DNA from 2 places in the Streptomyces solicamelliae genome. Region 1 is predicted to be linked to the other one. Evidence: predicted binding sites of a transcription regulator. Region 1 holds the regulator's gene; the other holds the start of a gene.

What was found. The regulator HspR, encoded in region 1, represses chaperone genes until heat shock. The targets are predictions, from matches to a motif close to TTGAGNNNNNNNNNCTCAA.
Region 2: lon (endopeptidase La) is a predicted target of HspR. The motif match lies at 4,835-4,853, and genes of this name have one in related genera.

What each region holds. Positions count from the first base shown of each region.
Region 1 is NZ_CP160404.1:3,801,736-3,812,185, reverse strand. Features, by position in the region: gene clpB (ATP-dependent chaperone ClpB) at 1-395, opposite strand, end outside; gene ABZO31_RS17745 (pyridoxamine 5'-phosphate oxidase family protein) at 519-932, shown strand; gene ABZO31_RS17740 ((2Fe-2S)-binding protein) at 1,082-1,402, opposite strand; gene ABZO31_RS17735 (helix-turn-helix transcriptional regulator) at 1,803-2,789, shown strand; gene ABZO31_RS17730 (hypothetical protein) at 2,786-3,277, shown strand; gene ABZO31_RS17725 (heat shock protein transcriptional repressor HspR) at 3,338-3,790, opposite strand; gene dnaJ (molecular chaperone DnaJ) at 3,795-4,970, opposite strand; gene grpE (nucleotide exchange factor GrpE) at 5,001-5,654, opposite strand; gene dnaK (molecular chaperone DnaK) at 5,654-7,495, opposite strand; gene ABZO31_RS17705 (sugar transferase) at 7,745-8,254, shown strand; gene ABZO31_RS17700 ((Fe-S)-binding protein) at 8,386-10,450, shown strand, end outside.
Region 2 is NZ_CP160404.1:4,827,601-4,838,050, reverse strand. Features, by position in the region: gene ABZO31_RS22695 (MarR family winged helix-turn-helix transcriptional regulator) at 1-188, opposite strand, end outside; gene ABZO31_RS22690 (lysozyme) at 397-1,245, shown strand; gene ABZO31_RS22685 (lytic polysaccharide monooxygenase auxiliary activity family 9 protein) at 1,480-2,352, shown strand; gene lon (endopeptidase La) at 2,410-4,812, opposite strand; gene ABZO31_RS22675 (RNA polymerase sigma factor) at 5,023-5,694, shown strand; gene ABZO31_RS22670 (zf-HC2 domain-containing protein) at 5,750-6,013, shown strand; gene ABZO31_RS22665 (hypothetical protein) at 6,010-6,507, shown strand; gene ABZO31_RS22660 (spermidine synthase) at 6,588-7,256, shown strand; gene ABZO31_RS22655 (response regulator transcription factor) at 7,368-8,105, shown strand; gene ABZO31_RS22650 (HAMP domain-containing sensor histidine kinase) at 8,102-9,190, shown strand; gene ABZO31_RS22645 (multifunctional oxoglutarate decarboxylase/oxoglutarate dehydrogenase thiamine pyrophosphate-binding subunit/dihydrolipoyllysine-residue succinyltransferase subunit) at 9,536-10,450, shown strand, end outside.

The sequences.
Region 1 (10,450 bases):
GCGCCCTGCTGGTCGAGAACCTGGCCGGCGCCGCCGCCCTTGGCGGCGACGCCGATGAGCAGGTGCTCCGTGGACACGTACTCGTCGCCGAGCTTCTTCGCCCGCTCGGCGGCGTCGGCGATCACGGCGAGCAGCTCGCGGTTCGGCTGCGGCGGGGCGACCGTGGAGCCGGTGACGCTGGGCAGGGCGGCGAGCAGCCGCTCCGCGCCGGAGCGCACGGCGGCCTGGTCGGCCTCGACGGCGGCGAGCAGGTCGGTGATGTTCTCGTTGTCCTGACCGGCGAGCAGTGCGAGGAGCAGATGCGCGGGGGTCAGATCGGGGTGCCCCTCGGACACGGCGCGGCTGCTCGCCGCGTTCAGCGCGTCCCGGCTCCTGTTGGTCAGTTCGGCGTCCACGTAAGTCCGCTCCTCCTCGACTGTGACGGGTTCTCTGGTTCTCTGACTCGTCTAACATACACAAAGTTGAGTCGATTCCGCTCAAGGTGTCGGAGGCGGCCGTGCGGCGGGTAGCTTCCGGGCATGGCGATTGACCCGAGGAACCCGGACGACTCGTATCTCGGCTTCTGGCGCGAGTACCACATGTGCACCCTGACGACCCCGCGGCCGGACGGCACGCCGCACGTGGTGGCGGTGGGCGTCACGTACGACCCGGAGGGCGGCGAGCGGGGCATCGCGCGGGTGATCACGAACAAGCGCAGCCACAAGGTCGCCAACGTGCTGGCGGCGGGCCCGGAGGGCGCGCGGGTGGCGGTCTGCCAGGTGGACAAGGGCCGCTGGGCGACGCTGGAGGGCGTGGCGCGGGTCCGCACGGAGGCGGACGTCGTCGCGGACGCGGTGGCGCGCTACGCGGCGCGGTACGGGCGGACGCCGGCGCCGAACCCGGACCGGGTGGTCATCGAGATCGCGCTGACCCGCGCGATGGGCCGCGCGTAGGGGCCGCGTGCGGAGGCCCCGCACCCGGACGGCGACGGCCTCAGCCGTCCGGACGCGGACAGCACAGCGGCGTCATCGTGTTTCAGGTCCACGATGACGCCGCTGTGTGGGGGAAGCACCTGAGCGATCTGGAACGACGGGGGAACCGCTCAGGCACTGCGGGGGGTGGCGGTGATGGGCTCGGGCTCGACCAGCTGGTGATCGCGCTGGTCGAGGTTGACGAAAATCATGCCGTACCGGATGGCACAGCGGACGGGCTGGGGGGCGCCGCGGGGCCGCCGGAGACAGCGGTAGGCCCGGACGTCCTCGTCCTGCTCGCGGGCGACGACGATCGGCTCTCCGAAGAGGGTGACCATCAACGAGTCGCCACGGTGGGGGATGGCCGTGACGAGGTCGATGAAATGCCACCCGGACCGGTAGGCCGAGGCCATCTCACGCCGGAAGACCCTGTCGTCGGGCGGGAAGCTCATGCCTCCACACCGACCGAGGCGAAGTCCCACGAGGGCTCACCGTTGGTGCCGAGCGCCGCAGCCGGCGCGCTGTCCCACGAGGGCTCACCGAGCGAGACAGTCACCGAAACCGCCGGCGCGCTGTCCCACGAGGGCTCACCAGGCGAAGCGAGTACCGAGCCGGCCGGCGCACTGTCCCACGAGGGCTCGCTGCCGACCGAAGCACCGAACACGCCGAGAGCAGCCGCCGCAACAACAGCTATGGCGCCACGTGCACGAACCGTCCTGGTCATGGCCGTTCTCCACCTCTTTTGATCATTACCTCCTCCCCCGCGTCTACGACGATGGCTCACTCCGAACGCTTCCACCAGCGAGGGCAGGCATCATGTTCCTGTAATTCAGGACCCTGAGGGGGGTGCATATGCAACCAAAAGGGGACGATGGGGGACATGCGCACGGTGCGGACGAACTGTGCGTCGCCGGGAAAGACCTCTACGCGAAGGCTTTGCGATCGGGACGCATCGCATACAAGGAGACCGCGGTCGCTCCCTGTCTGATCGATCTCGGACTGCTGCGCGCCGATCCGGACGACGCCGACGTGCTCAGACCCATACCGCCGTCCGTCGCCCTCAACCAGCTCATCCATCCCATCGAGCGCGAGATCCAGGAACGCCGGCAGCTCACCGTCGCGTTGGCGGACACCTTCGAGCCGTTCATGTCGATCACCACCAAGGATCCGTCCACGGCCGACTCGATCAACGTGCTGGAAGGGCTCGGCCTGATCAACGCCACCCTGGACCGGGCGACCGCGGAGTGCACCGAGGAACTGCTCACCGTCCAGCCCGGGAGCGGACGCCGTCCTCACATCCTGCAAGAGGCGCTCCGCCGGGTCGAGCCACTTCTCGGACGCGGCATCTCCATGCGGACGCTCTATCAGCACACCGCGCGCCACCACTCGTCGACGTTGGCGTACGTCGAACACGTCGCCCCGCACGGGCTCGAGGTGCGCACGCTGGAAGAGATCATCGACCGGCTGATCATCATCGATCGCAAAGTCGCCTTCGTGCCCGCCCGCAGCGACCGGCAGGTCGCCCTGGAACTGCGCCACGAGGGTCTCGTACAGTACCTCGTAGGGGTGTTCGAACAGTTCTGGCTCCACGGCGTGCCGTGGGAGGACGAGGTCGTCGCGTACACGCCCGTCCTCGACGGGATCAGCGGCGTTCAGCGCTCCATCGCCCGGCTTCTGATCGAGGGTCACGTCGACGAGGCCATCGCGCGCCGGCTCGGGATGAACGTACGGACCTGCCGTGCGCACATCGCCAAGCTGGCCTCCGCGCTCGGCAGCGGCAGCCGGGCTCAACTCGGTTATCTCATCGCCCAGTCCGGCATCCTGGAGCAGGATCAGTGAACACCCTGTCACCGCGCGTAGACCTCGATCTCACCACCGGCGTCGTCCGGGTCGGCGGTGACGGGCTGCCCGAGGTCGTCGTCGCGCGGATCCCGGGCGACGGCGACACGGACGACGCGATCCCGGTCGGCACCCGCGACCCCGCCCGGCTCACGCTCACCGTGGACGGGCGGGAGGCGCGCCTGCGGCCCGGCAAGGGGCGGGTGTTCCGGCGGTCGTTCCGCGTGGACGCGACCGTGGACGGGGTCCGGTACCGGCTGGTGCCCTGCTCGTACGTGGAGAGCCGGTTCAGCCGCGGCGGGAAGGCCCTCGGACGCCTCGACTCGACCGGGGACGGGCTCGTCGGCGCCGAGTGGGACACGGAGCCGGACACCGCGCCCGACGCCCTGTCCCTGGCCCTCGGCACCGCCCTCGCCGCCGCGTTCGGCACGGGCGCGGCGCCCTGGTGGGAGATCAGCCTCCAGATGGTCGCCGAGCTCCTCCCGTGAGCGGATGACGACGAGGCCCCCGGTCGGGACGACCGGGGGCCTCGCACGTGAACGGAGGAGCTACTCGGGGCGCTTGGGGCGCCACACCACCAACGCGCTGGCCTGCTGCACGTCCTGGTACGGCACCAGGTCGCGTCGGTACGAGGCGTGCACCTGGGCCTCGCGCTGGCGCAGCGTCGCCGCCGCGCCCTCGACGGCCGCCGACAGCTCGGCGACCCGGGCCTGCAGCGCGGCGACCTGGTTCTCCAGTTCGATGATGCGCTTGATGCCGGCCAGGTTGATGCCCTCGTCCTGCGACAGCGCCTGCACCTGACGGAGCAGTTCGATGTCGCGGGCCGAGTAGCGCCGGCCGCGCCCGGCGGTGCGGTCGGGCGAGACCAGCCCGAGCCGGTCGTACTGCCGCAGGGTCTGCGGGTGCAGGCCGGAGAGCTGGGCCGCCACCGAGATGACGTACACCGGCGTCTCGTCGGTCAGTTCGTAGGGGTTGCGGCTGCGTCCCGAACGGCTCTCCATGTCCTCATGCTCCCTTCGCGGCCTGGAACAGCTCTGCCCGCGGGTCCACGTCCGCAGTCGCCTCGCGGTACGTCTCCAGGGCCTCGCGCGCCTTGTCGGTCAGGTCCGTGGGGACCTGGACCTCCACGGTCACCAGCAGGTCCCCGCGGGTGCCGTCCTTGCGGACCGCGCCCTTTCCGCGGGCCCGCATCGTCCGGCCGTTGGGCGTGCCCGCCGGCAGCTTGAGGGTGACCGCGGGGCCGCCCAGCGTCGGGACCTTGATCTCGCCGCCGAGCGCCGCCTCGTCGAAGCCGACGGGGACGGTCACGGTCAGGTTGTCGCCCTTGCGGCCGAACACGGGGTGCGCGTCGACGTGCACCACCACGTACAGGTCGCCGTTCTGCCCGCCGCGCTCGCCCGGTGCGCCCTTGCCGCGCAGCCGGATCCGCTGGCCGTCGGAGACGCCCGCCGGGATCCGGACCTGCATGGTCCGGGACGACTTGGCGCGCCCGCTGCCGTGGCAGACGTCGCAGGGGTTCTCCGCGATCAGGCCGCGGCCCTTGCAGTCCGCGCACGGGTCGGTCAGCGAGAAGCCGCCGCCCGAGCCGCGGGAGACCTGGCCGGTGCCGACACAGGTCGGGCACACCCGCGGCGTGCCGTTCTTGTCGCCGGTGCCGGAACAGGCCTTGCAGGGCTGCTGGCTGGACATCCGCAGCGGGACCGTGGCCCCGTCGACCGCCTCGGTGAAGCTGAGCGTCACCTCGGACTCGATGTCCTGGCCGCGCCGCGGCTGCGTGCGGGTGCCCGCGCCGCCGCGGTTGAACAGGCCGCCGAAGACGTCGCCGAGACCGCCGGCGCCGCCGCCGAAGCCACCGGCTCCGCCCTGGGCGCCGCCTCCGAAGAGGTCGCCCAGGTCGAAGTTGAAGGAGCCGCCGCCCCCGGGCCCGGCCCGGAAGCCACCGTTGCCGAACAGGGCGCGGGCGTCGTCGTACTCCTTGCGCTTCTTCGGGTCGCCGAGGACGTCGTTCGCCTCGGAGATCTCCTTGAAGCGCTCCTCGGCCTTGGTGTCGCCCTTGTTGGCGTCCGGGTGGTTCTCGCGGGCGAGTTTCCGGTACGCCTTCTTGATCTCGGCGTCGGTGGCGTCCTTGGGGACGCCGAGAACCTTGTAGTAGTCCTTCTCCACGAAGTCCTTCGTGCTCACCGGCGTCCCTCCTCTCGGACGATCTTCGCGTCAGCCCTTCTCAGGGCCACCGCTCTCCTCGTCGGCCTGCTTCTTCTCGTCCTTCGCGGCCGGCGTCGCCCCGGGCTGGGGCTCGGCCACCGCGACGCGCGCGGGCCGGATGGTCCGCTCGCCGATGCGGTACCCCGGCTGCAGGATCGCCACGCAGGTCGTCTCGGTGACGTCCGGCGCATACGAGTGCATCAGGGCCTCGTGGATCGTCGGGTCGAAGGGCTCGCCCTCCTTGCCGAACTGCTGCAGGCCCATCTTGGCGACGACCGTCTCCAGCGATTCGGCCACCGACTTGAACCCGCCCACGAGCTCGCCGTGGTCCCGGGCCCGGCCGACGTCGTCGAGCACCGGAAGGAGCTCCGTCAGGAGGCCCGCGACGGCGATCTCCTTGACGGTGATCCGGTCGCGCTCCACCCGGCGGCGGTAGTTCTGGTACTCGGCCTGGAGCCGCTGGAGGTCCTGGGTGCGCTCGGTGAGCGCGCTGCGGACCTGGTCCAGTTCGGCCGTCAGGCCGGCCGTCTTGCGTGCGTCCCCGGCCGGGGCCGCCGAGCCCTCCTCCGCGGAGGGGGTCTCGGCGGTCTCGGCGGCGTCGTCAGGGGTGGCGCCGGAGGGGACGTCGGGCTTCTCCTCGAAGCCCGGGGTCTCCTCCGTCATCAGGCAGCGCCGCCCTTCGGCTTCTCGTCGTCGACGATCTCGGCGTCCACGACGTCGTCGTCGGCCTTGGGGGCCTCGGCACCGCCCGCGGCACCGGCGGCACCGGCCTGCGCGTCGGCGTACAGGGCCTGGCCGAGCTTCTGGGAGACGGCCGCGACCTTCTCGGTGGCGGTCCGGATCTCCGCGGTGTTCTCGCCCTTGAGCTTCTCCTTGAGCTCGGCCACCGCCGTCTCGACCTCGGTCTTGACGTCGCCCGGGACCTTGTCCTCGTTGTCCTTGAGGAACTTCTCGGTCTGGTAGACGAGCTGCTCGCCCTGGTTGCGGGACTCGGCGGCCTCGCGGCGGGCGTGGTCCTCCTCCGCGTACTTCTCGGCCTCCTCGCGCATCCGGTTGACCTCGTCCTTCGGCAGCGAGGAGCCGCCGGTGACGGTCATCTTCTGCTCCTTGCCCGTGCCCAGGTCCTTGGCGGTCACGTGCATGATGCCGTTGGCGTCGATGTCGAAGGCGACCTCGATCTGCGGGACGCCGCGCGGGGCCGGCGGGAGGCCGGTCAGCTCGAACATGCCGAGCTTCTTGTTGTACGCCGCGATCTCGCGCTCGCCCTGGTAGACCTGGATCTGCACGGACGGCTGGTTGTCCTCGGCCGTCGTGAAGATCTCGGACCGCTTGGTCGGGATCGTGGTGTTGCGCTCGATGAGCTTGGTCATGATGCCGCCCTTGGTCTCGATACCGAGGGACAGCGGGGTGACGTCGAGGAGCAGGACGTCCTTGACCTCGCCCTTGAGGACACCGGCCTGCAGGGCGGCGCCGATGGCGACGACCTCGTCCGGGTTCACGCCCTTGTTGGCCTCGTTGCCGCCGGTCAGTTCCTTGACCAGGTCGGCGACGGCCGGCATACGGGTCGAGCCACCGACGAGAACGACGTGGTCGATCTCGGAGAGCTGGATGCCCGCGTCCTTGATGACGTTGTGGAACGGCGTCTTGCAGCGCTCCAGGAGGTCCGCGGTGAGCTGCTGGAACTGGGCCCGGGTGAGCTTCTCGTCCAGGTGCAGCGGGCCCTCGGCGGAGGCCGTGATGTACGGCAGGTTGATCGTGGTCTCGGTCGAGGACGAGAGCTCGATCTTCGCCTTCTCCGCGGCCTCGCGCAGGCGCTGGAGAGCCATCTTGTCCTTGGACAGGTCCACGCCGTGCCCGTTGGCGAACTGCTTCACCAGGTAGTCGACGACGCGCTGGTCCCAGTCGTCACCACCGAGGTGGTTGTCACCGTTGGTGGCCTTCACCTCGACGACGCCGTCGCCGATCTCCAGCAGGGACACGTCGAAGGTGCCGCCACCGAGGTCGAAGACGAGGATCGTCTGGTCGTCCTTGTCGAGGCCGTAGGCCAGGGCGGCCGCGGTCGGCTCGTTGACGATGCGCAGGACGTTGAGGCCCGCGATCTCACCGGCCTCCTTGGTGGCCTGACGCTCGGAGTCGTTGAAGTACGCCGGGACGGTGATGACCGCGTCGACGACCTTCTCGCCCAGGTACGCCTCGGCGTCGCGCTTCAGCTTCTGCAGGATGAAGGCGCTCATCTGCTGCGGGTTGAAGCTCTTGCCGTCGATGTCGATCTTCCAGTCGGTGCCCATGTGGCGCTTCACCGACCGGATGGTGCGGTCCACGTTGGTGACCGCCTGGCGCTTGGCGACCTCGCCGACGAGCACCTCGCCGTTCTTCGCGAAGGCGACGACGGACGGCGTGGTCCTGGCGCCCTCGGCGTTGGTGATGACGGTGGGCTCGCCGCCTTCGAGAACGCTGACGACGGAGTTAGTCGTGCCCAGGTCGATGCCGACCGCACGTGCCATTTCAATTCCTCCAGCTGACCTGACTTGAGTGGAACTGGCTCAAGGATGCACCACCCGTCCCGCGGAGTCAACAGACCTGAGTGGAGGGGACTCAACTCTTCGACGGGGTGGCGGCTCAGGAAGCCGGTGGGGTCCGGCGCGGCGGCCCGGGAACGGCATCCGCCCGTGAGAGAGTCGGGGCATTCGACGCCCCAAAGCCGGACATATACCGAGAAGGATCCCACGGACCGGCATGAAGCGGAGGTAAGCATGGCGAAGGGCACGGCCGCCAAGCGCGCACTGGACCTCACCGTCGCCCTGGCCCTGCTGGCCCTCGCCTCACCCGTCCTGCTCGCCGTCGCGGCCGCGCTCGCACTCGGCGCGCTCGGCCCGCTGGAGCCTCCCGGCACGGTGCTGCGCCGCGAGGTGCGCGCGGGCCTCGGCGGCCGTCCGTACGAGCTGCTCACCTTCCGGCGCGGGGGGCGGCTGATCGCCCGGCTGCCGCGGCTGCTCCATGTCGTACGGGGCGAGATGTCGCTCGTCGGGCCCGCGCCGCTGGCACCGGACCACGAGGAGTGCCGGGGTGAGGGAGCGCGGCGGCATGCGGTACGGCCGGGGCTGACCGGACTCTGGCAGGTCAGCCGGGAATCGGACCTGCCCTGGGACGAACGCCCGCTGCTGGATCTCCACTATGTGGACCATCACTGGCTGGGCATGGATCTGGCCATTCTGCGCCGTACGATTCGAGCAGGGCGGCAGACGCCGGCAAGGGTTCCCTGAGCGACACAGATCACCGCAGGCTCAACTACAGCACGGCGGAATATCTGGGTACCCTCAGCACGGACCTTCATAAGTTACCGCTTAGTACGTTCTGCAGCTTCCGCCTCGCAGGCCCGCCCGAGGAGCCCGTCATGCAACTCGCCGCGATCATCGTGTCGATCGCCATCACGGTGGTGGCCGTCGCGCTGTTCGGCCGCGCCACCGTGCAGATCTACCGCTTCGTGCGGCTCGGTCAGCCGGTGCCCGCCGGTACGCGTACCGGTGACCCCAAGCAGCGCACCATCACGCTGGTCAAGGAGTTCCTCGGCCACACGCGCATGAACCGCTGGGGCATCGTCGGCTTCGCGCACTGGTTCGTCGCGATCGGCTTCTTCGCCCTCCTGCTGACGATCGTCAACGCCTTCGGCCAGCTGTTCCAGGCCGACTGGCTGATCCCGATCATCGGCGACTGGCTGCCGTACGAGATCTTCACCGAGTTCCTCGGCACGATGACCGTGCTCGGCATCGTCACGCTCATCGTGATCCGCCAGCTCAGCAAGCCGACCCGGGCCGGCCGCAAGTCCCGCTTCGCCGGCTCCAAGACCGGCCAGGCGTACTTCGTCGAGGCCGTCATCCTCACCGTCGGTGTCTGCATCATGATGCTGCGCGCGCTCGAGGGCGCCCTGCACCACGTGGACGGCTGGGAGCCCGGCTTCTTCGCCTCGTACCCGGTGATCGCGCTGCTCGACGGCCTGGACCTGAGCACGCTGCAGAACCTCACGTACTTCTTCGCCGCGCTGAAGATCCTGACGTCCTTCACCTGGATGATCGTCGTCTCGCTCAACACCAACATGGGTGTGGCCTGGCACCGCTTCCTCGGCTTCCCGAACATCTGGTTCAAGCGCAACGCGGACGGCTCCACCGCCCTCGGCGCGCTGCAGCCGATGACGACCGCCGGCAAGGAGATCGACTGGGAGGACCCGGCCGAGGACGCCGTGTTCGGTGTCTCCCAGGTCGAGCAGTTCTCCTGGAAGGGCATCCTCGACTTCTCCACCTGCACCGAGTGCGGCCGCTGCCAGTCGCAGTGCCCCGCCTGGAACACGGGCAAGCCGCTCTCCCCGAAGCTCCTCATCATGTCGCTGCGCGACCACGCGCACGCCAAGGCGCCGTACCTGCTCGCGGGCGGCGGCAAGGACATGGAGGGCAACGAGAAGGCGTCGGAGGAGCAGCTCAAGGACGTCCCCGCCGCCGCTCTCGCCGAGGCCGAGCGCCCGCTGATCGGCACCGCCGAGGAGAACGGCGTCATCGACCCGGACGTCCTGTGGTCCTGCACCACCTGCGGCGCCTGCGTCGAGCAGTGCCCGGTCGACATCGAGCACATCGACCACATCGTCGACATGCGCCGCTACCAGGTGATGATCGAGTCCGCGTTCCCGTCCGAGGCGGGCACGATGCTCAAGAACCTGGAGAAGAAGGGCAACCCCTGGGGCCTGGCCAAGAAGCAGCGGGTCGAGTGGACCAAGGAGGTCGACTTCGAGGTCCCGATCGTCGGCAAGGACGTCGAGGACCTGTCGGAGTTCGACTACCTGTACTGGGTCGGCTGCGCCGGTGCCCTGGAGGACCGCGCCAAGAAGACCACCAAGGCCTTCGCGGAGCTGCTGCACATCGCGGGCGTCAAGTTCGCGATCATGGGCGGCGAGGAGAAGTGCACGGGTGACTCCCCGCGCCGTCTGGGCAACGAGCCGCTGTTCCAGCAGCTGGGCGCCGAGAACGTCGCGATGCTGAACATGGCGTTCGGCGAGGACGACGAGGACGAGTCGACGAAGAAGCCGAAGTCGGCGAAGAAGATCGTCTCGACCTGCCCGCACTGCTTCAACACCATCGCCAACGAGTACCCGCAGCTCGGCGGCGAGTACGAGGTCATCCACCACACGCAGCTGCTCCAGCACCTGATCGACGAGGGCCGGCTGCTGCCGGTCACCCCGGTCGACGGTCTGATCACCTACCACGACCCGTGCTACCTGGGCCGCCACAACAAGGTCTACACGCCGCCGCGCGAGATCATGTCGGCCGTCCCGGGCCTGCGTCAGCAGGAGATGCACCGCCACAAGGAGCGCGGCTTCTGCTGCGGTGCCGGCGGCGCGCGGATGTGGATGGAGGAGCGCATCGGCAAGCGCATCAACACCGAGCGCGTGGACGAGGCGCTGTCCCTCAACC
Region 2 (10,450 bases), 1.0 Mb from region 1:
TCGAGCCGGACGAGCAGTCCGTAGGCGGCGGGCTCCAGTTCGGGGTGGACCTCGCGGGCCATCTCGCCGGAGGAGGCGCGGGCGCGGCGCAGGAAGACGGACAATTCCCGTTCGAGAGCGAGGAATTCCCGGTCCACACCACTCCCGGCGGTGGGATCGACTTCACTCCCCGTACCGCTTCCGTGCACGTCAGCACCCCTCGCGCGCTTTCCGATCCCTGAAAGTTTCCTTCAGCGGCCGACATCGCCGCAGCTCCTCCAGTATTTCGCAGGCGTAGACCATCGGCAGCACCCGGGCCCCCTTCCACCGGGAGGTCTACGTGCGTAGCGTCATTTATGGCATGTCCACACCATGACATGACGCAGGTCCCCCCACCGAGCCTTTCGGAGGCACGCAATGTCCGTGCACAGATCCGGAAAGACCCGCACCCGATCCAGATCCCTCGCCGGCCGCCCCGCCCTGATCACCGCGTTATGCGCGGCGCTGGCCCTCCTCCTGTCCCTGCCCGGCGCGGCGAGCGCCGCCCAGGTGCCCGAGCGCGGCACCGCGTACATGGGCATGGGCGTCGTGAAACACGACGGCCGTGACGGCAAGCCCGGCGGCATCGTGACCCAGGCCGTTCAGACCGAAGGCGTGGACGTCTCCAGCCACCAGGGGAACGTCGCCTGGCAGACCCTGTGGAACAGCGGGGTCCGGTGGGCCTACGTCAAGGCCACCGAGGGCACGTACTACAAGAACACGTACTTCACCCAGCAGTACAACGGCTCCTACAACGTCGGCATGATCCGCGGCTCGTACCACTTCGCGACCCCCGACACGACGTCGGGCGCGGCGCAGGCGGACTACTTCGTGAACAACGGCGGCGGCTGGTCCAAGGACGGCAAGACGCTCCCGGGCGCGCTCGACATCGAGTGGAACCCGTACGGCGCGACCTGCTACGGCAAGACGCAGTCCGGGATGGTCAGCTGGATCCGCGACTTCGTGAACCGGTACAAGTACCGGACCGGACGCGACCCGGTGATCTACACCGCGACGAGCTGGTGGAAGCAGTGCACCGGCAACTACGGCGGCTTCGCCACCACCAACCCGCTGTGGATCGCGCGGTACGCGTCCACGGTCGGCGAACTCCCCGCCGGCTGGGCGTACTACACGATGTGGCAGTACACCTCGACCGGCCCGACGGTCGGCGACCACAACCACTTCAACGGCGACATCACGCGCGTACGGGCGCTGGCCAACGGCTGAGCCGACGGCCGGACCGGCCGTCGGGCGACGGCCGGTCCGACGGCGATCCCGCCGCGGCGGCACATGACTGACAACGACCCCCCGGGCGTGCGGCGGCACGCCCGGGGGGTTGCCCATTGGTATGGACCAATGCGAAGCTCTCCGGCGGCGTCCCGCAGGCAGCCACAACTCCTGCGTGCCGCCTGCTCGTTCCTGCTCGTTCCGTCCTCCCCCACGTACGAGAGAGAGCCCCGCATGCCGTCCCACACCACTCGCACCGCCTCCCTGGCCGGGGTCGCGGCCCTGTCCGCCGCCGTCCTCGTCCCGCTGCTCCCCGCCACGGCCGCCGCGCACGGCGCGGTGTTCAACCCGGTCGGCCGGGTCGCCGCCTGCTACGCGGAGGGCCCGGAGACCCCCAAGTCCCAGGTCTGCAAGGACCTGGTGGCCGACTCCGGTACCCAGCCGCTGTACGACTGGAACGAGGTCAACATCGCGAACGCGGACGGCCGCCACCAGCAGGTCATCCCCGACGGCAAGCTCTGTTCGGCCAACCGCGAGAAGTACCGCGCCCTGGACTGGGCCCGCACCGACTGGCCGGCGACGGCGGTCGCGACGGGCTCCTTCGACTTCAGGATCCGCGTGACGGCCCCGCACTCGGGCACGATGACGATGTACATCACCAAGCAGGGCTTCGACCCGACGCAGCCCCTGAAGTGGTCCGACCTGGACACCACTCCGGTCGCCACGTACGCCACCACCCGCACGGCGACGGACGGGTACTACGCCTTCACCGGCAACCTCCCCGCCCGCACCGGCCGCCACATCGTGTACCAGGTCTGGCAGCGCAACGACTCCCCCGAGGCGTTCTACAGCTGCTCGGACGTCACCTTCGGCGGCGCGACGGCCACCGCGGCCACCGCCCCCACCGAGGCGAAGATCGCCGCGGGCGCCGACCAGTCGACCGTCAGCCACGCCGGCCACGGCGGCGACGAGCAGCCTCCGGCGCTCTCCGCCGACACGACCACGGCCCCGGACTCCCCCCTGGTCCCGGCCCTCGCGGGCGCCGGCGCCCTGACCGCCTTCGCGGTCGGCAGCCTGTTCCTCGGCCGCCGGCGCCGGACGTCCTGACGCACGGCGTGGGGCGCCCTCCGTCCGGAGGGCGCCCCACGCCGTTCGCACGAGCCGTTACGCCGCCACGCCCACCGCGATCTCCGCCGGGGCGAGGGCCAGGTCCAGGACCTGGCGGACGTCGGTCACCGGGTGGACGTCCAGCTTCTCGAGGATCTCCGCCGGGACGTCGTCCAGGTCGGCCTCGTTCCGCTTGGGGATCACGACGGTCGTGATGCCCGCCCGGTGGGCGGCCAGCAGCTTCTGCTTCAGGCCGCCGATCGGCAGCACCCGGCCGGTCAGCGAGACCTCACCGGTCATCGCCACGTCCGTCCGGACCTGGCGGCCCGAGAGCAGCGAGGCAAGCGCCGTCGTCATCGTGATGCCGGCGCTCGGGCCGTCCTTCGGGACCGCGCCCGCCGGGAAGTGGATGTGCACGCCCCGGTCCTTCAGACCGGTGACGGGCAGCTCCAGCTCCGCGCCGTGCGAGCGGAGGAAGGAGAGCGCGATCTGCGCGGACTCCTTCATCACGTCGCCCAGCTGACCGGTGAGCGTCAGACCCGCCGCGCCCGTCTCCGGGTCGGCCAGCGACGCCTCGACGAACAGCACGTCGCCGCCCGCTCCGGTCACCGCGAGCCCGGTCGCCACGCCGGGCACCGCGGTACGGCGCTCCGCGGGGTCCTGGGCGGACTCGGGCACGTGGTGCGGCCGGCCGATCAGGGCCCGCAGGTCGTCCGCGCCGACCGTGAACGGCAGCTCGCGGTCGCCGAGTTCGTGCTGGGCCGTGACCTTGCGCAGCAGCCGGGCGATCGAGCGCTCCAGGGTGCGGACACCGGCCTCCCGGGTGTACTCGCCGGCCAGCTTCCGCAGCGCGGCCTCGTCGATGGTCACCTCGCCGGACTGCAGGCCGGCCCGCTCCAGCTGCCGGGGCAGCAGGTGGTCGCGGGCGATGACGACCTTCTCGTCCTCGGTGTAGCCGTCCAGGCGGACCAGCTCCATGCGGTCGAGCAGGGCCTCCGGGATGGCCTCCAGGACGTTCGCCGTCGCGAGGAACACGACGTCGCTCAGGTCGAGCTCGACCTCCAGGTAGTGGTCGCGGAAGGTGTGGTTCTGCGCCGGGTCCAGGACCTCGAGCAGCGCCGCGGCCGGGTCGCCGCGGAAGTCGGAGCCGACCTTGTCGATCTCGTCGAGCAGGACCACCGGGTTCATGGACCCGGCCTCCTTGATCGCCCGCACGATCCGGCCGGGCAGCGCGCCGACGTACGTACGCCGGTGGCCGCGGATCTCCGCCTCGTCCCGTACGCCGCCGAGGGCCACGCGGACGAACTTGCGTCCCATCGCGTGCGCGACGGACTCGCCCAGCGAGGTCTTGCCGACGCCGGGCGGGCCGACGAGGGCCAGCACCGCGCCGCCGCGACGGCCGCCGACCACGCCGAGCCCGCGCTCGGAGCGCCGCTTGCGCACGGCCAGGTACTCGGTGATCCGCTCCTTCACGTCCTCCAGGCCCGCGTGCTCGGCGTCCAGGACGGCCTGGGCGCCGGGGATGTCGTACCGGTCCTCGGTGCGTTCGTTCCAGGGGAGTTCGAGGACGGTGTCGAGCCAGGTGCGGATCCAGGAGCCCTCCGGGGACTGGTCGCTGGACCGCTCCAGCTTCTCGACCTCCTTGAGGGCGGCCTCGCGGACGCTCTCCGGCAGGTCGGCGGCCTCCACGCGGGTGCGGTAGTCGTCGGACTCGTCGCCCTCGGACTCGCCGTTCAGCTCGCGCAGCTCCTTGCGGACGGCGTCCAGCTGACGGCGGAGCAGGAACTCGCGCTGCTGCTTGTCGACGCCCTCCTGGACGTCCTTGGCGATGGTCTCCGCCACGTCCTGCTCGGCCAGGTGCTCGCGCAGCTGCGCGGTGGCCAGCTTCAGCCGGGCGACCGGGTCGGCGGTCTCCAGGAGCTCGACCTTCTGCTCCAGGGTGAGGAACGGGGAGTAGCCGGAGTTGTCGGCGAGCGCGGAGACGCCGTCGATCTGCTGGACGCGGTCCACGACCTGCCAGGCGCCGCGCTTCTTCAGCCAGCTGGTGGCGAGGGCCTTGTACTCCTTGACCAGCTCGGCGACGGCACCGGGCAGCGGCTCGGGGACCGTCTCCTCGACCACGGAGCCCTCGACCCAGAGGGCACCCCCGGGGCCGGTGGTGCCGGCGCCGATGCGGACGCGGCCGCGGCCGCGGATCAGCGCGCCGGGGTCGCCGTCGGACAGCCGCCCCACCTGCTCGACCGTGCCGAGGACGCCGGTGGCGGCGTACGCGCCGTCGATCCGGGGCACGAGCAGCACCTGCGGCTTGCGGCCCGCCGTACGGGCGGCGACCTGGGCGGCCTCCACCGCGGCGCGCACGTCCGGGTCGGACAGGTCGAGAGGCACCACCATTCCGGGCAGCACGACCTCGTCGTCAAGGGGCAGCACAGGCAGAGTGAGCGGTGAAGACGTCGAAGCCATGATCTTCCCTCCGGCATTCAAGTTGAGTTATGCCGACTCAATGCATGTGAGCGGAGGAATGTTCCCCGGTTGCTGTTCGCTGTGAGCGATGCCACCCGGGGGCGTGCGACCGGCGCGCGATTGTGGCGAATGCGCCCTGGGTGCGACGGCCGGTCCCGGCCCGGCTCCCTGGAACGCAACCTTCCGGCGGACCCCGTGCGTTCCCTTCCCGTGACGACCGGTTATCCCGGGTACGCGCGGTGCGCGGGTCCGCCACCCGACGAGACGGCGGGGTCCCGCTGCGACACCCATCTGGTGCATGCCGTCGCCGGCGGCGACAAGGACGCGCTGTCGCGGCTCTTCGCCCGGCACGCCGGGCCTCTCTTCGCGTACCTGCTGAACCGGGGCTTCCCCGCGCAGGCCGTGGACGACGCCGTGCAGGAGACCTTCCTGACCGTGTGGAAGAGCGCCTCGGGCTTCCACGCCGGCAGCGTGCCGGCCTGGCTGCGCTCGATCGCCCGCAGCCGCGCGATCGACCTCGAACGGGCGGCGGGCCGCCAGCGGACCCTCGCCGACCGGGCCCGCGAGCACACGCCCGCCTCCGCCGGGATCGCGCCGTCCGCGGAGGAGTGCCTGCTCGGCTCCGCCCCGCGGTACGCGGCGATCGCGGTCGCGCTGGCGGGGCTGCCCGCGGCGCAGCGCGAGGTGATCGAGCTGCGGTACCTGCGGCAGTGCAGCGTCCGCGAGACCGCGGAGCGGCTCCGGGTGCCCGAGGGCACGGTGAAGGCGCGTGCCGCCCGGGGCTGCGCGCGGCTGCGCGAATGGATCGTGGCGCAGCGCGCGTCGGACGACGCGGGAGGTGACGACGATGCCCGCGACCGGGTCCCCCACGCCCGTCCCTAGGCCCGTCCCGAAAGCCGCGTCCGCTCCCCCCGCACCCGAAAGAAGCGAAGCCGCCGTGCCCGACACCTCCCCCCTGCTCCGCGCCGATCCGCGGCACATGCCCGGCCACTGGATCGCCGCGTACGCCCGCGGGGAGCTCTCCCCCGAGCTGCTGGCGCACGCGGAGGCGCACCTCGGCGTCTGCCGGGCCTGCGCCGACGCCGTCGACCTGGCCGTCCGCGGCGGCCCGCACGGTCCGCGGCTCGCGGCGCTGCACGACACCCTGTTCGAACGGATCGGCTGCGCGCGGGAGGAGGGACCGGGCATGCTCGGCGCATGAGACGAGGACGCAAGCACCTGGGCGTGGGCATCGCGACCGTCGCGGCGACGGCCGCCCTGACGGCATGCGGGCAGCAGCCGCCCCTGCCGCCGGACGGGGCCGGCCCCGCCACGACGTCCGCCGCGCCCCGGGCCGAACCGCGCGCCGACGAGGTCCTGGTCGAGGTCAACGTGAGCGGCGGGCTCGCCGGCGTCGCGAACCAGCTCCTGGTGTACGGCGACGGCCGCTACACCCTGCGCCGGGGCCTGAAGGCGCCGCGCACCAGCGAGGGCCGCATGAAGGCCGCCGAACTCACCGAGCTGCGCACCGCGCTGGAGTCGCCGCAGTACGCGGCGGTGCCCGTACGGGTGGACCCCGGCACGGTGGCCGACGGGTTCCAGTACGTCGTCTCGTACGACCACCGGGTCGTCGTCGCCGGTGACGGCGACCGGCCGCAGGCCCTGGACCGGGTGTTCGCCGCGCTGCCCGACGGCGGTCCGCCGACGGGTAGGTGAAAATTCCGGTTCGGCCCCGCCGCCCGGTCCGGCAGGATGGCCGGACAGGCCCGTACCCGAGACACCGTCAGGGAGGGATCATGTCCGGCCCCGTCACTCTCGACCGGCGCGAGGGACCGTACGGAGAAGTCGTACTGCGGCGGCGCGAGGAGCACTTCGAGATCATCGCCAACGGCACGTTCCTGATGGACACGTCCGACGGCCGCTCGGAGCGGCTCCTGGTCGACGCGGCGCGCGACGCGCTCCCCGCCGACCGCCCCGCCCCCGCCGTGCTCATCGGCGGCCTCGGCGTCGGCTTCTCCCTCGCGCACGCCGCCGCCGACCCCCGCTGGGGCCGGATCACGGTCGTCGAGCGCGAGGCGGCGATCATCGACTGGCACCGCACCGGCCCGCTCGCCCCGCTCAGCGCCGCCTCGCTGGCCGACCCGCGCAGTACCGTGCTGCACGCCGATCTGGTCGCCCACCTGCACACAAGCGCCGAGTGGTACGACGCGCTCTGCCTCGACATCGACAACGGACCGGACTGGACCGTCACCGAGGACAACCGAAGTCTTTACTCTCCGGCCGGTCTTGCCGCCTGCAAGGATCGGCTGAACCCCGGCGGCGTGCTCGCGGTGTGGTCCGCGCAGCCGTCCGCCACTTTTGAAGACTCGTTGCGGAATGCCGGATTCAGCGGGGTAAGAACCGAAGAGATCCGCGTTGCCCGAGGCGTTCCCGATGTGGTGCACCTCGGCGTACGACCTGCGTAGCCGGGACGTGCCGACTGCCTTTACGCTGCTGACCGACACGTAAGGATCACTGCCGCAAACGAACCGGCGGCACGAACCACAGCACACGCGGCAACGCGACAGGGGCGGGCGATGGAGCAGACACACACCACTCACAACGGTGCGGCGGCCACCCCCGGTGCGCAGCGTCGGGTACTCGTCGTCGAGGACGACGCCACGATCCTGGACGCGGTCTCGGCGCGACTGCGCGCCGAGGGCTTCCTGGTGCAGACCGCGGGAGACGGGCCGGCCGCGGTGGACGCGGCCGAGGCCTGGCAGCCGGACCTGATGGTCCTGGACGTGATGCTGCCGGGCTTCGACGGCCTGGAGGTCTGCCGCCGCGTGCAGTCCCAGCGTCCGGTCCCGGTCCTGATGCTCACGGCACGGGACGACGAGACCGACATGCTGGTCGGCCTCGGGGTCGGCGCGGACGACTACATGACGAAGCCCTTCTCCATGCGGGAGCTGGCCGCCCGGGTGCACGTGCTGCTGCGCCGCGTGGAGCGGGCCGCGCTCGCGGCGGTGACCCCGCGCAGCGGGATCCTGCGGCTCGGCGAGCTGGAGATCGACCACGCGCAGCGCCGGGTCCGGGTGAAGGCGGAGGACGTCCACCTGACGCCGACCGAGTTCGACCTGCTGGTCTGCCTGGCGAACACGCCCCGCGCGGTGCTCTCCCGCGAGCAGCTGCTCGCCGAGGTGTGGGACTGGGCGGACGCCTCGGGCACCCGGACGGTCGACAGCCACATCAAGGCGCTGCGCCGGAAGATCGGCGCGGAGCGCATCCGTACCGTGCACGGCGTCGGCTACGCCCTGGAGACCCCGGCGTCATGACCCAGCCGGGTCGTCCCGGCGCCCGCCGCGGCCGCCGGATCGTGATCTCGATCAAGACGAAGCTGGGGGCCCTGGTCGTCGGGGCGGTCCTGCTGACCTCCGGTCTGGCCCTGGTGGCCATCCGGACGTCCACCGAGTTCCGGTACATCACGATCTTCGCGATGATCGCCACCCTGCTGATCACACAGTTCGTGGCGCACGGCCTGACCGCCCCGCTGGACGAGATGACGACGGTGGCGGGCGCGATCTCGCGCGGCGACCTCGGCAGACGGGTGCAGGGCGCGGACCGGCGCGACGAGCTGGGCGGCCTGGCCCGGACGATCAACCGCATGGCGGACGACCTGGAGGCCGAGGACCAGCACCGCAAGGAGCTGGTGGCCAATGTCTCGCACGAGCTGCGCACGCCCATCGCGGCGCTGCGGGCGGTCCTGGAGAACGTGGTCGACGGGGTCTCGGAGGCCGATCCGGAGACCATGCGCACCGCCCTGAAGCAGACCGAACGGCTCGGCCGGCTGGTGGAGACGCTGCTCGACCTGTCACGGCTCGACAACGGTGTCGTCACGCTCAGGGCACGCCGTTTCGAGGTCTGGCCCTACCTCTCGGGGGTGCTGCGGGAGGCCAATCTGGCGGCCTCGCAGCGCGGCCTCGACTCCACGTCCGGGCTGCACAACCGCACCGACGTCCATCTCCACCTGGATGTCTCGCCGCCGGAGCTCACCGCGCACGCGGACGCCGAGCGGCTGCACCAGGTGATGGCGAACCTGATCGACAACGCGGTGAAGCACTCCCCGGCGCACGGCCGGGTCACGGTACGGGCCCGGCGCGGCCCGCTGCCGGACTCGCTGGAGCTGGAGGTCGAGGACGAGGGCCCCGGCATCCCGGAGTCGGAGCGGCACAAGGTCTTCGAGCGCTTCAACCGGGGCGCCGTCCCCGGTCAGGGCGGCAAGGGCAGCGACGGCGGCACGGGGCTGGGCCTGGCGATCGCCCGCTGGGCGGTGGATCTGCACGGCGGCCGCATCGGGGTGGCCGAATCGTCACGCGGCTGCCGTATCCGGGTCACCCTCCCGGGAAGCCTTCCGGCGTGATGTTGACCTGCGGGTTGACGTAGGGTCGAACCGGAAGCACGCGTTCTGCGTGAATGCGTGTGGCGGCTCCTGTTGGATGTACGAGCAGGAGCTGCACTGCACGTGGCCGTGTGATGGCCAGAGTGTGAGTAGGGCTGCGGGCCGGATGCGGGCGCGGCCGCGGTTCTCCGTACCCTCACAGAGGCGGAACCCCGGTTGTTTCCCGCCATTCACAGCGCCGAAACACCTCGTCAAGTGTGACTTGCGCGACGTTGGAGCGCCTGGCCTGCACCTCCCGGCCGGGGAGGCGTAGCCTTTATTTCCGCTGTCCATCACCTTGTGAAGCGGAAGAGGGCGGTTACCGCCGTGTCGTCTCAGTCCCCCAGTACCCCGAGTACCTCCACCGACCAAGACGGGCAGGGAAAGAACCCTGCGACCGCCTTCGGCGCCAATGAGTGGCTCGTCGACGAGATCTACCAGCAGTACCTCCAGGACCCGAATTCGGTCGACCGTGCCTGGTGGGACTTCTTCGCCGACTACAAGCCCGGTGCCACGGAGACGCCGGCGGCGGCGCAGGTGAGCCCCGCACAGGCCGCACCTGCCGCTCCGGCCGCCCCCGCCGCCCCGGCCACTCCGGCTCCCGCCGCCCCGGCTCCCGCGCCGGCGAAGCCCGCCGCTGCCGCCCCGGCCCCGGCGAAGCCCGCTGCCGCCGCCCCGGCCCCGGCGAAGCCCGCCGCCGCGCCCGCCAAGGCCGCCCCGGCGACCCCGGCCGCCGCCGACGGCCCGGAGCTGATCACGCTCCGCGGTCCCGCCGCCGCCGTCGCGAAGAACATGAACGCCTCGCTGGAGATGCCGACGGCCACGTCCGTCCGCGCCGTCCCGGTGAAGCTGCTCTTCGACAACCGGATCGTCATCAACAACCACCTGAAGCGTGCCCGGGGCGGGAAGATCTCCTTCACCCACCTCATCGGCTACGCGATGGTGCAGGCGATCAAGGCCATGCCGTCGATGAACTACTCCTTCGCGGAGAAGGACGGCAAGCCGACGCTGGTCAAGCCGGAGCACGTGAACTTCGGTCTGGCCATCGACCTGGTGAAGCCGAACGGCGACCGCCAGCTCGTCGTCGCCGGCATCAAGAAGGCCGAGACGCTGAACTTCTTCGAGTTCTGGCAGGCCTACGAGGACATCGTCAAGCGCGCCCGCGTCGGCAAGCTGACGATGGAGGACTTCACCGGCGTCACGGTCTCCCTGACCAACCCCGGCGGCCTCGGCACCGTCCAC